DNA from 3 places in the Pantoea sp. sgz302252 genome. Region 3 is predicted to be linked to each of the others. Evidence: predicted binding sites of a transcription regulator. Region 3 holds the regulator's gene; each other region holds the start of a gene.
What was found. The regulator Fur, encoded in region 3, represses iron uptake genes when iron is present. The targets are predictions, from matches to a motif close to ATAATAATGAGAACNACTATCAA.
Positions count from the first base shown of each region.

Region 1: fes (enterochelin esterase) is a predicted target of Fur. The motif match lies at 2,116-2,138, and genes of this name have one in related genera.
Region 2: bfd (bacterioferritin-associated ferredoxin) is a predicted target of Fur. The motif match lies at 3,033-3,055, and genes of this name have one in related genera.

Region 1 covers NZ_JBLFJW010000018.1:100,010-105,031, reverse strand. The annotation lists gene ACLW56_RS14975 (TonB-dependent siderophore receptor) at 1-2,058, opposite strand, end outside; gene fes (enterochelin esterase) at 2,196-3,398, shown strand; gene ACLW56_RS14965 (MbtH family protein) at 3,424-3,639, shown strand; gene entF (enterobactin non-ribosomal peptide synthetase EntF) at 3,632-5,022, shown strand, end outside.
Region 2 covers NZ_JBLFJW010000038.1:2,342-7,363, reverse strand. The annotation lists gene gspL (type II secretion system protein GspL) at 1-909, shown strand, start outside; gene gspM (type II secretion system protein GspM) at 906-1,358, shown strand; gene ACLW56_RS21785 (A24 family peptidase) at 1,413-2,225, shown strand; gene bfr (bacterioferritin) at 2,237-2,716, opposite strand; gene bfd (bacterioferritin-associated ferredoxin) at 2,779-2,994, opposite strand; gene ACLW56_RS21770 (glycoside hydrolase family 18 protein) at 3,188-5,022, opposite strand, start outside.
Region 3 covers NZ_JBLFJW010000035.1:54,265-59,286, reverse strand. The annotation lists gene ACLW56_RS21240 (hypothetical protein) at 1-787, shown strand, start outside; gene ACLW56_RS21235 (hypothetical protein) at 873-1,778, shown strand; gene fur (ferric iron uptake transcriptional regulator) at 1,905-2,357, opposite strand; gene fldA (flavodoxin FldA) at 2,671-3,201, opposite strand; gene ybfE (LexA regulated protein) at 3,351-3,644, opposite strand; gene ybfF (esterase) at 3,776-4,540, opposite strand; gene seqA (replication initiation negative regulator SeqA) at 4,714-5,022, shown strand, end outside.

The DNA of each region.
Region 1 (5,022 bases), on a different contig from region 3:
CTTGGTCGCATCCCAGGTGCCGCTCAGGCCAACAATGCTGTACGGGCTCACTTCGTTGAGTTCGCTGCCGGTCGCTGGTTGGCCTTTGTAATTGTACTTCTTCGGTTGCTGTTTGCCATACCAGGTAAAGGTCGACTGCACCGAGAAGTCCTGCACCACCTGCCAGCTCAGCGTTGAGTTCAGGGTATATTCCGGGATGATCGACAGACGATCGCCGGTTTCCTTGTTCTTACTTTGCAGCATATAAGTGATGTTGTTGGTCCAGTTCACGGTGTCGGTAACCGGCACGTTCAGCGTACCTTCCAGGCCTTCAACCACCGCTTTCGGCACGTTTTCCCACTTATAGACATCTGTCCCGGCGGCGTTGGAGTACACCGGCGCATAGCCCGCTTCAATCTTGTTGCGATAGTCGTTACGGAACCAGGTCGCGCCTGCCAGCCAGCCGTCGCGTTTGAACTCCAGCCCAATCTCTTTGTTGATGCTGGTTTCGGCTTTCAGGTCGTCATTGCCTTGCAGGTAGCAGCCGCTGGCGCTGGCATAGCAGCCCTGGCCTTTACTGTAGAGAATGTAGTTCGGGTTGGTCTGATACAGGCTTGGCGCTTTATAGGCGCGGGCGATGCCCATTTTCAGGGTGAAGTCATCCCACAAACCTTGTGACAGGTTCAGCGATGGGCTCCAGTTGTCGCCCACAATGCTGTGATGATCGTAACGCAGCGCAGGCGTCAGCATGGTGGTGTCGGTGACTTCGATATTGTCTTCAGCAAACAGCGAGAAGATTTCTGCCTGAGAGTAAGGGCTGCGGCCGGTGCTGCTAAAGCCTGGGATCGTGCCGCCCATAAAGGTCTGGGTGTTCGAGCCGTTATCCTTCATCTTCTGCTGATTCCACTCGGTGCCGAGCGTCAGGTTCTGATTGAAGACGAAATCAATCGGGATGTTCACTTCGCTGTGCAGCAGGATATCGTCGAGGTCGATATCGACGAATTTATTGCTATTGAAAATTCCCTCGGTGCCGCCTGCCAGGCCTTCGCCTTTGCGTGAGTTGCGGGTGTGCTCGTATTGCACCCAGTTGCTGGTGGTCAGGCCGTTATCCCAGCCGCCGTTCCAGGTCAGAGAGAAGTTCTGGCGGTAGAGGCGGTTGGTCTCTTTGCCGTAGTTTTCTTTGACGAAATTGTTGGTGTTGGTGTTCTGAGTATCGCCCGCATAAAGGTTGTTCTGGCGGCTGTAGCCTGCCTCCAGCTCCAGAGACTGCATCGGGGCGAAGTCCCAGCGCAACAGGCCGTTGATGTCTTTGTTTTCAACGCCTTCACGCCCGGCAGGCAGGGTATTCTGGTAAATACCGGTACGCTCAGACTGATGGCCCTGGTTGATATCCCAGGCATCGGCCTGTGTTTTATCGAGGTTACCGAACAGACGGAAGCTGAAATCGCCGCCCATCGGGCCGGTCAGGCTAAAGTTGGTGCGTTTGGTGGAGCCTTCGTCTTTGTGCTCCGGCAGGTTCATGTAGGTGTCCCAGGAGCCGTGCCACTCGTTGCTGGCTTTTTTGGTGATGATGTTCACCACGCCGCCCGCTGCGCCGTTGCCGTAACGGGCCGCAGCAGGGCCACGAATCACTTCAATGCGCTCAATCATTTCTGGCGGAACCCAACTGGTATCGCCGCGGGTATCACGCTCGCCACGCCAGCCCAGACGCACAGAGTTACGGCTGGTGACAGGCTTACCGTCAATCAAAATCAGGGTATTTTCCGGGCCCATCCCGCGAATATCAATCTGGCGGTTGTTGCCGCGCTGGCCGCTGGTGGAGTTGCCGGTGAGGTTTACCCCAGGCATGGTGCGGATGATTTCAGAGACGTCGCGAGCGGGAGGTCTTTTGCGAATTTCCTCTGCGGTGATGGTGGAAACGCCCGGAGCCTGCAGGTTCTGCTGAGCCGCGGTGACAACCATCGTTTCATCATTCGCCGTGGTTTTCTCCTCAGCGGTTCCCTCGGCGTGCAAAGGAAACGCCACCCCATAAATCCCCAGATTGACCAGTAAGGCCAATGATTTGAGCTTGTTATTCATTATCGTCCTGCTTGGCAGTTGTGTGTGTCAAAAACGCGCGTCAATACGCTATTGCAAATGCAAATAGTTATCAATAATATTATCAATAATTTTTAACGTGTAACAAAGCATTCCACAGCAAACACGGGGTTAACGTGATGCAAACGGCAGTAACAGGGAGTGATGAGTGGTGGAAAACCCTCCACGGGCCGCAGTGGCACAGGGAAGGTGACCAATGCCATGTCACGTTTTACTGGCGTGATCCTGCCGGAAAGGAAGAAACATCGCCGTACCAGCGGGTGTGGATTTACATCACCGGCGTCACCGATCATCACCAGAACGCCGTGCCGCAGACGCTGTCCCGTCTGCCCGGCACTGACGTCTGGCAGTGGCAAACCACGCTGCCCGCCACCTGGCGTGGGAGTTACTGCTTCATTCCGGTGACGACTGAAAACGATTTTGCTGCCTCTTTGTTTCACACCGACAAGCCCGACCGCCCGTTGCTGCGCGAAGGCTGGCGAAAGCTGTTGCCCCAGGCGATAGCCGATCCGCTGAATGCGCAAAGCTGGCGGGGTGGGCGAGGCCATGCGGTTTCAGCGCTTTCACTGCCTGATGCGCCTGTTCAGCCCGGCTGGGATTTACCCGACGTGCCGTACGCGCCGCCAGTCTGCATTCACTGGCATAGCCAGCGGCTGGGAAATTCGCGCAAAGTGTGGATTTACACCACGGGTGAAGCCGCAGAACGGCCAATGGCGCTGCTGCTTGATGGCCAGTTCTGGGCCGAAAGCATGCCTGTCTGGTCGCCGTTGGCCCGGTTGACCCGCGAAGGGCAGCTTCCGGCGGCGGTGTATGTGCTGGTGGATGCCATCGACACGGCGTACCGCGGCGCAGAGCTGCCCTGCAACACTGATTTCTGGCTGGCGCTTCAGCAGGAGCTTCTCCCGCAAATTCAGCGTATCGCGCCTTTCAGTGAGCGTGAGCAACGCACCGTGGTCGCCGGGCAAAGCTTCGGTGGCTTAGCGGCAATGTTTGCCGGGCTGAACTGGCCGCAGCGATTTGGCTGTGTGCTAAGCCAGTCAGGTTCTTACTGGTGGCCGACACGCGGCGAAGGTCACGGCGGCGTGATCCTCGAAAAACTTTCTCGCGGTGAAGTTTCACCGCAGGGCTTGCGTATCTGGCTTGAGGCCGGGCGACGTGAACCGATTATCTTTCAGGCCAATCAGGCCCTCTTACACCAACTACAGCAGACACAGCAGCCGCTTTTCTGGCGTCAGGTTGACGGCGGACACGATGCGCTGTGCTGGCGAGGTGGACTCACGGCCGGGCTGATTGCGCTCTGGCTGCCACTCGTCACGGCATAAGCGCGCTTTACGACAGGAGTTTGGTATGCAAATCAGTAACCCTTTCGATGATGCGCAAGGGCAGTTCTCTATTCTGCGAAATGCTCATCATCACTACAGCCTGTGGCCGCAGCACTGTGCGTTGCCCGAAGGCTGGCGTGTTGTATGTCAGCCGCAATCGGCGGAAGCCTGCAATGCCTGGCTGGCAGAACGCTGGACGACCCTGAATCCTTCTTATTATGCCGGAGCCCGCCATGAGTGAACGTTTACCGCTGGTGGCGGCACAGCCGGGGATCTGGATGGCGGAGCAGCTCTCCACGCTGCCTAATGCCTGGAGCGTGGCCCATTATGTTGAGCTGGAAGGCGACATCAACGGCGCGCTGTTTCAGCAGGCGATTGCAACCGGCCTGAATCAAACAGAGACCGTGCGGACGCGCTTTGCGCAAGAAAATGGCGAAGCCTGGCAGTGGCTTGATGATCAGACGTTCGCCACGCCAGCCCTGTTCGACTTACGCGGTGAGGCCGATGCCTGTGCCACAGCAAAAGCGCAAATGCAGGCTGATTTAGCCCAAAACACGCGTGTGGATAGCGGAAACCCGCTGGTCTGCCATCAGCTTTATCAGGTCGCAGAAAACCGCTGGTACTGGTATCAGCGCTACCACCATTTATTGGTCGATGGCTTCAGTTTCCCGGCCATCACCCGCCAGATTGTCCAGATTTATAAAGCACTGCTGAGTGGCGAAACGATGCCCGACTCTCCCTTCACGCCTTTCGCTGAAGTGGTGGAAGAGTATCAGCGATATCGTGAGAGCGAAGCCTGGCTTCGCGATGGAGCTTTCTGGGCTGAACAGCGAAAAAGCCTGCCATCACCGGCATCGCTTTCTTCTGCGCCGTTGCCTGGGCGCGCCCATTCCACTGCCATCTGGCGATTGAAGCTGACAGCAAACAAGCAAGCATTCACACGATTAGTTACAACATACTTAAACCCGCGAACTGATTTGGCGCTGGCACTGGCGGCACTGTGGCTGGGGCGTTTATGCGGGCGCAGTGACTATGCGGCGGGGTACATCTTCATGCGTCGCATGGGCTCTGCGGCACTGACGGCAACCGGGCCGGTGCTGAATGTGTTGCCACTGGGCGTTGAAATTCGCCCGCAGGAAACGCTACCTGAACTGGCTGAGCGACTGGGTTCTCAGCTGAAAAAAATGCGTCGTCATCAGCGCTATGACGCCGAACAAATCGTCAGAGACAGTGGCAAAGCGGCTGGCGATGAACCGCTGTTTGGGCCGGTGTTTAACGTCAAAGTCTTTGACTATCAGCTTGATTTCGATGGCGTAAATGCCACCACGCACACACTTGCCACCGGCCCGGTGAACGATCTCGAACTGGCCTTGTTCCCGGATGACTCCGGTGGCCTGTCCGTTGAAATTCTGGCAAACCAACAGCGTTACAACGAAGCCGAGCTGCATAACCATGCCTCGCGTTTACTGTCGATGCTGGAGCAGTTTGCCACTAATCCTGAATTGCGCTGTGGTGAAGTGGAACTGGTGTCAGAGGCAGAGTATCAGCGCCTGGCGAGTATCAACGATACCGGCATGATGCTGCCAACGGAAACCCTCAGTTCGCTGGTGGCTGCACAAACAGA
Region 2 (5,022 bases), on a different contig from region 3:
GAAAGCATTGCCAGCGATGTTGATACGCTGCACTGGATTGAACTTTATCGTCAGGAGCAGACGCTGTTCGTGGCTGGTGTGGAAGGCGCTTTTTTAAGAGATTGGCTGCAGCGACTTAACGATGCCGGTCTGACTGCAAGGCACGTTTACATAGATGCGCTACTGCTACCTCTGCCTGATGAAGGCTGGTCGATAACTCGCCTTGATAATCAGTGGCTACTTCGACAATCAGCACACTCAGGTTGTCTGGTAGAACAGGTATTACTCGACACATTGCTGGACATCGCAAAGCCCGTGGCATTGCACTATTACGGGCATGAACAAAATATTCCTTCCGACTGGATTCGCGCAGATTTGCCCTTCCATCCTCTGATTATGATGAAAAATAGCAGCCAGTCCGCAGTGAACCTGCTACAAGGCGAGTTCACGGTACGCGAAGAAGATCCGGCATGGGGCCGCCATCTGCAGCGGGTGGCATCAGGTATGGTGATATTCACGCTGATATTGATTATCAGTGCCAAACTTTTCAACTGGTGGCAGCTTTCACAGCAAGAATCATTGCTAAAACACGAGATCCTGGCGCTGTACCAAAGTTGGTTCCCGCAGGACAAACATACCCATAACCTGAAGTTTTATTTTGAACAAAATATGAAAAATGCACCAACCACCTTTCTTCCTGAGCTAGCAAAGCTAACCGCTTATCAAGAGAAGAACCCACAAATTGCCATCGATAAATTAGCGTTTCAGCAGAAAATGGAACAGTTCACTTTGCAGATTACTGCCGGCGATCGTGCGGCGATTGATGCTTTTGTCGAATTAACAGCCAATGATTTTCACTTTGCCATTTCTAATTTAGCCCCATCTTCATCAGGTATCACCGCAACGCTGATTCAGCGGGATAAATCATGAAACAGTGGCTGATGCTGAAAAATGAACGAGAGAGACGGATGATACTGATTGCCGCATTTATGTTGGCAGTGATCGTTGTCTGGTTCGGGATTTTAACACCGCTCAACAATCAGATCGCCAAATCGCGGATCCAGGTCAATGCGCAACGCAACCAACTGGAATGGATGGTTAAGCAGACACAACGCCCTGGTGTCCCCTCCAGGCAAAGGACCGAGAAAGAAAAATTGACGGAAGTCATTAATGCCTCAGCCATTCGCTTATCTCTGCAATTCTCTAAAATCCTCGCTGATGAACGAGGAGTCACTGTTAGCCTGGAACAAATTTCTTATTCCACACTCTTGCGCTGGCTTGAAGTTCTCAACAACGACTACGGCATTCAGGTCGTAGCAATAACGATAGTCTCCGGGCAAGTAGGTAGTGTCAGTGTTCAACAACTTACACTCCATTAACGAGTCAATGAAATAACAAGGAATATACTTCATATGAACGAAGGATGGCAGTAAATGGCGTATATCACATCATTACCCGCAGGGTTTTATCACACCTGTATTACTATTTTAGGCTTGCTGATGGGTAGTTTTCTCAACGTCGTCGTCTATCGCTTGCCGTTGATGATTCAGAATGATGATACCCAGTCCGCGCATAATTTTAACCTGAGTGTTCCGGCATCGCATTGCCCGTCCTGTAAACACTCGCTGAAATACTGGCAAAATATCCCCTTGCTGAGCTGGCTGCTGTTACATGGAAAATGCCACTATTGCAGCGTAACAATCCCCAAACGGTATACCCTTACCGAAGTGGGTTGTGCCACTATGTTCCTTGGCCTCTCATTCCTGTTTACAACACCGCTGAGTTTAGTGAGTGCATTGCTGCTTTTTTGGTTTCTTCTGGCACTCAGCCTGATTGACCTCGCAACTTACCTGCTTCCTGACAGCCTGACCCTGCCACTGCTCTGGACGGGATTACTCATGCATTCCATTTCCAGCGAGGTGACACTTCAGGATGCAGTGTATGGTGCTGTCGCAGGCTATCTGATGTTGTGGATCTTGTACTGGGGAGTCAAGTTAATCAGCGGCAAAGAAGGAATGGGATACGGTGATTTTAAACTGCTCGCGGCACTGGGTGCCTGGATGGGTTGGCAGATGTTGCCATACTTGTGCATTCTCGCCGCGATGGCGGGTATCGTTTTCGCTCTGGTACGGGTTGGGCGTTATAAAATGTTAGTGCAAATTCCTTTTGGCCCTTGCCTGTCGCTGGCCGGTGCACTGGTTTACATCAGCCAGCAAAGCAGAATAATCTGGCTGATGTTTAGCTAAGTCTGCAAAGACTATTGGGATTCTTCCTTTAACTGGGACTGGATATAATTCTGAATGCCAATACGTCCTATGAGTGCCAGTTCAGTTTCGAGCCAGTCGATGTGATGCTCTTCATCTGCCAGGATGTTGATCATTAAGTCACGGCTCACATAATCATGAGCCGCGTTGGCGTGAGCAATGCCAGCGCGTAAATCTTTCGCCCCTTCAAGTTCCAACAGCAAATCAGACTTAAGCATCTCCTCAACATCTTCACCAATACTAAGCTTACCAAGATCCTGCAAGTTTGGGAGACCTTCCAGGAAGAGGATCCGTTCAATGTAGAGATCCGCATGTTTCATTTCATCAATGGATTCGTGGTATTCGATACCATTGAGACGCATTAGCCCCCAGTTTTTAAACATACGGGCATGCAAAAAGTACTGATTGATAGCAACCAGTTCATTTCCAAGAAGTTTATTGAGATGAGCAATGACTTTTTTATCGCCTTTCATACATAACCCCTCCGTTCCGGTATCTAAAGCGTAGATCCGGTTCAGAGTAAGTCAAAGAAACACTAACTTTTTAGCGATGATTTTTCGGCAATATTGCCAAACTGTGTTATCTGCTGTAATTCATCTTTCATTATCTGGCGCGCAACTCGAATGCACTTACCGCATTGCATACCCAGCGGAACAAACGTTCTGAGCTGCTGAAATGTCCTAGGCTGATAGCGGCGAACGGCCTGCCGTATCGCTTTATCACTGACACTGTGGCATAGACACACGTACATAGAAACCACGCATTGAACAAATCCTGAATTAACTTTAAATGAGAATGGTTATTATTGCAATGTCAGGGACAATTATTTTCAAAGCATGTTATTTCTCTGTGCAAAAAGGGCCGGTAATCCTTTAGGGAAACCAGCCCTTGCATTCACTTCACTCTCAATCCTCGAAGATCAATATCTCAGAAAAAGTAAGATATCATTTTGCCAATACTTCCGGCGTAATGGCCAGTTGAGACAAGACTTTCAAACGTTTTGAGTTTGGTTCGCTTCCATCAGCAACGACAAATAAATACTCATCACCGACTTTTACCTTTGAAAGATCATATGTTGAATAGTAGCGGGACTTCATTAAATCCGCGACCATATAGCTATTTTGACTGGTATGATGGGCCACACCGTTCATCATATAAACTGAACCTGAAAGTTCTGAGCTGGTGATGTTTCCATTACTGTCTTTATGGTCAATAACCATATTTAAATATTGCCTTGTCTGCTGAAGTGATGGATCAACTTCAACGTTAAAGTGGAGTTGCCCATTAACCTTATCGAAATAAGTTTGTTTTACGTCCCGGCTCTCTGCAGTATTCAGCATAGCCTGTGTGACAGTTAAACTGGTATAAACCTTGCTTTCATCTGCAGCATCAGCAATGCTAACCTGCACGTTGGGTTCAAGAAAAACACTCATCGAGATACAAACGCTGACTTCCTCACCACCTGTATCTCCTTCAGTACAATCACCAGCACCACCGAATCCTTTACCGTTGCCAAAAGTATAATCTCCAACCTTACCGGTTGTAGGGCTCGGTACCAACAACTTGAACTCTTTATTATTGAAACTGGTGCGATCAATCTTCCATTTCAATACCGCTACCGGAGAATCATTGACATCGTCACGCGCCGCCTGAAAATCTGTGATATGTGGTTGATCAGCTGCCGAAGTAAGAATTGTTTTAACAATGCTACCTAATTCATGCTGCGATGTATCACCGCTCAGATCCCATATTATTGCCCCACCAAAGCTTTGGGTATTAATGTAATCTACTTTTTCCTGAACAGATTGCGGGTCATCGTAAGTCAGGAATTCTTTCGTTTTGGCATTATAGAGATAAGGTACTCCAGATTCACTATCCCAGTAACGAGTGTAATCGGCACTGGCCGCTTTGTCTTTAAGAACATACCACGGGTTAGTTCCGGTAAATTCGCCCACGTCATCCCATGCACCATGAACTGTCGCGGAGCCAGTAGCAAATAACCCCGGCAGATCAGGAACGATTTCAGTAGGAGCCACATCGCCCCAACCACGACCATAGAATGGGATTCCCATCATCAGCTTATTTTTTGGCACCTGCCAGGTAGTCACATATTCCTGCATTGCAGATGAGGCGTTAAGCTTAGGATCGGTATCCTTGCTGTTGGCATATAATGGCGCGTTATGGCCCGTGACTGGCTCAAATGCACCGTGTATGTCATAGGCCATCACATTTACTGAATCCAAAAGCGGTGCGGTAACGACAGGATTGATAAACTCTATATTCTTATAATTAGTGGTCACTGCTGCAGATAACTGATAATACCAGTCGTCTTGTAAACCAGCAGCATCCAGTTTGCTACGCAACAAAGTAATCAGGTTGGTAAACTGGTTTTTCTCCTGATCATTATCTGGATACTCCCAGTCGATATCGACACCGCGGAATTTCCATTTCAACATGTAATCTACGATACTTTGCGCTAAGCGCTCTGTGGCTTCTGGTGTTACGGTAGCGGCCTCGAATGCCCCTTCTTGTGAATTATCCCATCCGCCTACCGATAGCATATTGGTAATGCCCTGGTGGTTCGAATCCTTCGCAATTTGTTTCATCAACGTAGGTGCTTGAGCAGTATCGTGAGCTGTAACAACACCATTTTCAATGACAGCAAAACCATAATTCAAATGTGAGATTTGTGAATAATCAATTTTATCCGGTGTAAAATTGTTATGAGCATCATAAACCCCCCATTCAGGGAAATAGCCAATAACTTTACGTTGCTGTG
Region 3 (5,022 bases):
CCAAAAAAGTACCAAAGGTATCAGTGAAAAGAAAAAATTGTGTGTTAAAGAAGTGAAAGTTACGAATCAATTTAAAAAGATGATGCAGGAGACGCTGGATGCTACCAGAAAAGTGTTGTTTCAGAGGCAAGTAGATCTAAGTGTGCAAGGCTGGAATGATGAAAAACAGGAAGAGTTTCAAGGCATATTTGGTGTGAAGGGCACTGCGGTCATAACAATTGACAGTAAAGAGGAAAAAGAAAAAATAAAAGAGGCTGATACAGAGACGGCATTTGATCCTTATATAGAGAAAAGAACTGGTATTACAGCTTATCAATTCATGAAAGAGAGTGTAGACCGTTTGATTCTTATAGCTGAAAAAATAACTGTTGAAGATCCTAATGATATAGAGTCACGTCTTCACGGTAATTTTGTTAACAAAACGGATAGGAATGATGCTTCAGCTAACGTTACGGCCGATCAGACATATCTCTTGAATCCTGTATTTTACAATAGCACGCTGCGTATAAATATATGTCAAAATTTTGTATGCAAGCCGCTTACAGGAAAAAACTCCAGGGTATCTACACTTTGTCATGAACTTTCCCATTTTTATCGAAATGGTGCACAAGGTGAATATGGAGGGATGGGTACCGATGATATGCCAACTAAGGGAGGTTTTAATAATAATAAATCCTATGTGAAAAATGCTGATGCATTAAAAATTGAGCACAGTCAGTATGTGTTTAAAAATGCATATAATGTTGAAAGATATTTTGAGTTGACATCAGTTAGTGAAGATGTGTAGGGATAGTAGCATTTATAGATAACCGATTGGAAGCGGTATGTTTATCTGGAATGTTTTAATTGATCATTGAATAGTGGGTTGTGCCATGAATAATAATTCATATTTAATAAAAATAACAGCGGCGCTAATGTGTACCCTTCACTTTTCGTGTGCGCTTGCAAGTGAAGATGTTATTCTCCAAAAATACACATATGGATATCCTTATTCCAGTGAAGGACGGCGTAATAAGGCAATGACTGATCCTTTGCCTGGTGCGGATTTAACCCTGGATGGAAAGGTTGGGAAAATATATTCTTACTATAGTTTGAGCGAGGAAGGAAATAGCGTGATGCAAAAAAAGAAACATATTTATGCTCATCTTTTAGTTCAGAATAGAGGTCATGATATTGTTGCTAAGGTTGGTTTTTATAACCGAAGCCATCAGACATATTATATCCATAAAAGTAGGCTTGCTATAGATGATCCGGAGTTTTACCCTTTATATGGTCATGCATTTTCAATAGCTTCGGATGGCGTGAGTTCATATTACCTTGGTCATCGATGGCATTTTGATGATGAGGTTAATGAAAGTAGAGATGGATGGGAGGAAATTCCAGCAAGAAAAATTTATTCATTTACAATTAAATTGAACGCTGCATATGCATTCTTGCCAGGGAGACATCATTACAATATAGGTTCCTTAGAGTATTCTATCGTCAATAAGCAATGGTTTGTTGATCAGGAAATATACAAAAACCTCTTTTCAATTCTTGCGTTGACTTACTTTGATTGCCAGGTGAAAAAGGATGAACCCTATGTTCTGAAAGTTAATGAGTTGTGTACTTTAGATGATTCTTCTGACATTAGCATAGGAGAGTTTTTATATAATTTAGATTTTCATGGCTTTGATCCCAATAATTATTTTGAGATAAGAACTAATCAGATTGTGATTGACATAGATGGAGATAAGCTAACATCGCCTTATGATGACACTGAGGGTGGTGGTCGATGAAGAGAAAAATATTTAATGCTAAACAAAATATTTATGTAGGTAAGTGAAATGAAAAATATAATAATAAATGGAAAGAAAAACCCACCAGCACATCTCTGCTGGTGGGTTTTATACTACGGATACTGATTATTTATCAGTATCGTCGTGTGCATGTTCATCTTCACGGCAGTCGCCTTCTGCGCAGTGACCGTAAAGATACAAGCTGTGGTTGGTCAGACGAATGCCGTGTTTAGTGGCGATTTCGCGCTGACGCGCTTCAATGGAATCATCACTGAATTCAATCACCTTGCCACAGTCGAGGCAAATCAGGTGATCGTGATGATGTTGTTGTGTCAGTTCGAAAACAGATTTACCGCCTTCGAAATTGTGGCGGGTGACAATGCCGGCGTCGTCGAACTGGTTCAGAACGCGATAAACCGTTGCCAGACCAATTTCTTCGCCCATGTCGATAAGGCGTTTATAGAGGTCTTCCGCACTGACATGGTGATTGTCCGGCTCCTGAAGCACTTCCAGAATTTTTAAACGAGGAAGCGTGACTTTCAGGCCGGCCTTCTTCAATGCGGTATTGTTGTCAGTCATGCGGAATCAGTCCTGTTGCTATACGATACACTTCCTTATCAGGAAGCATTACTAAGAATGAATTCAGGATAATGCGTCTCATTATAGAACTGTCAACCTTAAATGAAAACCGCAATCCCTGAGCAAAGTATGCTTTTCAAAAACGAGGCGTCCGGCAAAGCGAAACCTCAGACCTCGTCAAAACAGTGGACATTGTACAGACATGCGGCCAAAAGTTAAAAATTTGTAGCGATTAATTTGATTGCTTTTAGCTATTAATGTCACACAACCTATCGCTAATACGGCGCAACGCAGGCGCTGCGCCGTCACCCAATCAGGCGTTTTTAATCTCTTCGAGGTGCAGCTCTTCAGAAATCTGCTTAACCCATTTCTCAACACGCTCTGCGGTCAGTTCTGGTTGACGGTCTTCGTCAATCGCCAGACCGACGAAGTGATCGTCATCAGCCAGGCCTTTAGAGGCTTCAAAATGATAGCCCGCCGTTGGCCAGTGGCCGACGATAGTTGCGCCGCGTGGTTCAATGATGTCCCGGATTGTGCCCAGTGCGTCACAGAAGTACTCTGCGTAGTCTTCCTGGTCACCGCAGCCGAACAGCGCGACCAGCTTGCCGTTGAAGTCTACCTCTTCCAGCGTTGGGAAGAAGTCGTCCCAGTCACACTGCGCTTCACCGTAATACCAGGTCGGAATACCCAGCAGCAGAATATCGAACCCTTCGAGATCTTCTTTGCTGCTCTTGGCAATGTCATGCACTTCAGCAACGTCTTTCCCAAGCTGCTTCTGAATCATCTTCGCGATATTTTCGGTATTGCCGGTGTCGCTGCCGAAGAAAATGCCTGTAATTGCCATGAGTAAAATAACCTCTTGAAACGTATTGAAATGGTGGTGGAATGTTGCCCACAGATAAAGGCAATGATAGCAGGAGGTGAAGTGCGCGGAAACAGCAAACGCGCTGGACTGCACTCTCTGCTACATGAAAGTGACGTTTTGCTGGATTTTCAGACAAGTTCCTGGCGATGCAGAGCGGCCAGTTGTTGCATCAACATCTCTTCGATGAGTTCGCTGCGGCTCATGTTTCTGGCGTCAGCCAGTTCATTCAGCGCATCAACGGCGTCGTTATTGAGCTTCAGCTCAACTCGCTTGAGACCTTTACTCTTGTCACGTTTAAGCTGATTACGCTTATTAATGCGTAACTGTTCGTCGCGTGAGAGCGGATTGGTTTTCGGCCTTCCCGGGCGACGCTCATTTGCGAACAAATCTAATGTCGTTCGGTCCGTTTGTTCTTTTGCCATGATTCAGAGTGACTTCGGGGAAACAAGCCGCCGGACGACAGGCCCGGCGCAGATAGCGCGCAATCATACATCAGCGAACCCCACACGCCAACGCCGTGAGCCACATTGGCGTGCGGTCGCTCGCATTTTAATCATTCAGCCAGATATCGGCGAATGGCGCGGAGCACAGCGTCCGGTTTTTCGGCATGCACCCAGTGTCCTGCGCCTGCAATAATATGCGCTCGGGCTTGCGGGAACTGAGAGAGCAAATCATCGCGATACTCTGGCGTGACGTACGGTGAGTTTCCGCCAGGAATGAACAGGGCAGGGTGATCCCACGCAGGAACAGTCTGCCAGCCAACAATATTGGCATACTGATCCCACAAGACGGGCACGTTAAAGCGCCACGCGCCCTCGACAAACGACTTCAGCAGAAACTGAATCACGCCTTCTTCATTAAGATGCTCGCGCATCACTTCAGCGGCTTTTTGACGCGTTGCCACGCCCGCTTCGGTCACGGCGTTAATGGCCGCAAAAATCTCATCGTGACGACGGACGTGATAATCCACGGGGGCGATGTCGATAGCGACCAGCTTATCCACGCGATTCGGCGCTAACGCCGTGAAGGCCATCACCGCTTTTCCGCCCATTGAATGACCCATCAGCGTGGCTTTTTCAATGTTATGGGCATCAAGGGTGTCTAAAAGATCCTGAGCCATCGCGGAATAAGTCATTTCAGATGAACGCTCTGACTGGCCGTGATTGCGCATATCAACTTGCAGGATGTCATGGTCGCTCACGAGGTCTCGGGCGAGGATCCCTAAGTTATCCAGACTCCCAAAAAGGCCGTGTACCAGGACGATGGGAGAATTATTGTGCGGGTTTTGTGCAGTTTGCGCTCGGGTATGTAAATTCATGGCAAAGTTCTTTTTTTCGCTTCGTCGGGTTAGGGTATCATGTTGAACATTCTGCCACCCGGCTGCAACACTCAGTAGTCGTCTGAGTTTTTGCCGACACGCTATCCGCTGTTGGGTTTTGACTTTATAATCCCAACGACTTGTATTCAGAAAAGATATCTCACTGGATTAAGATGAAAACGATCGAAGTTGATGACGAACTCTATGCCTTTATCGCTAGCCACACCCGGCACATCGGCGAGAGCGCATCCGACATTTTGCGGCGCATGCTGAAATTTTCCGCTGCCTCGCAACCCGCAGCAACCGTGGTCAAAGACACGCCGGTTCAGCCTGCTGCACCGGTCGTCGCCGCCGTGAAAAAAGTCTCATCCCGAAAAGAGAACGTTCGCGCGGTGCGTGAACTGCTGCTTTCTGATGAATACGCCGAGCAAAATAAAGCGGTTAACCGCTTCATGCTGGTGCTGACTACACTTTACTCCTTA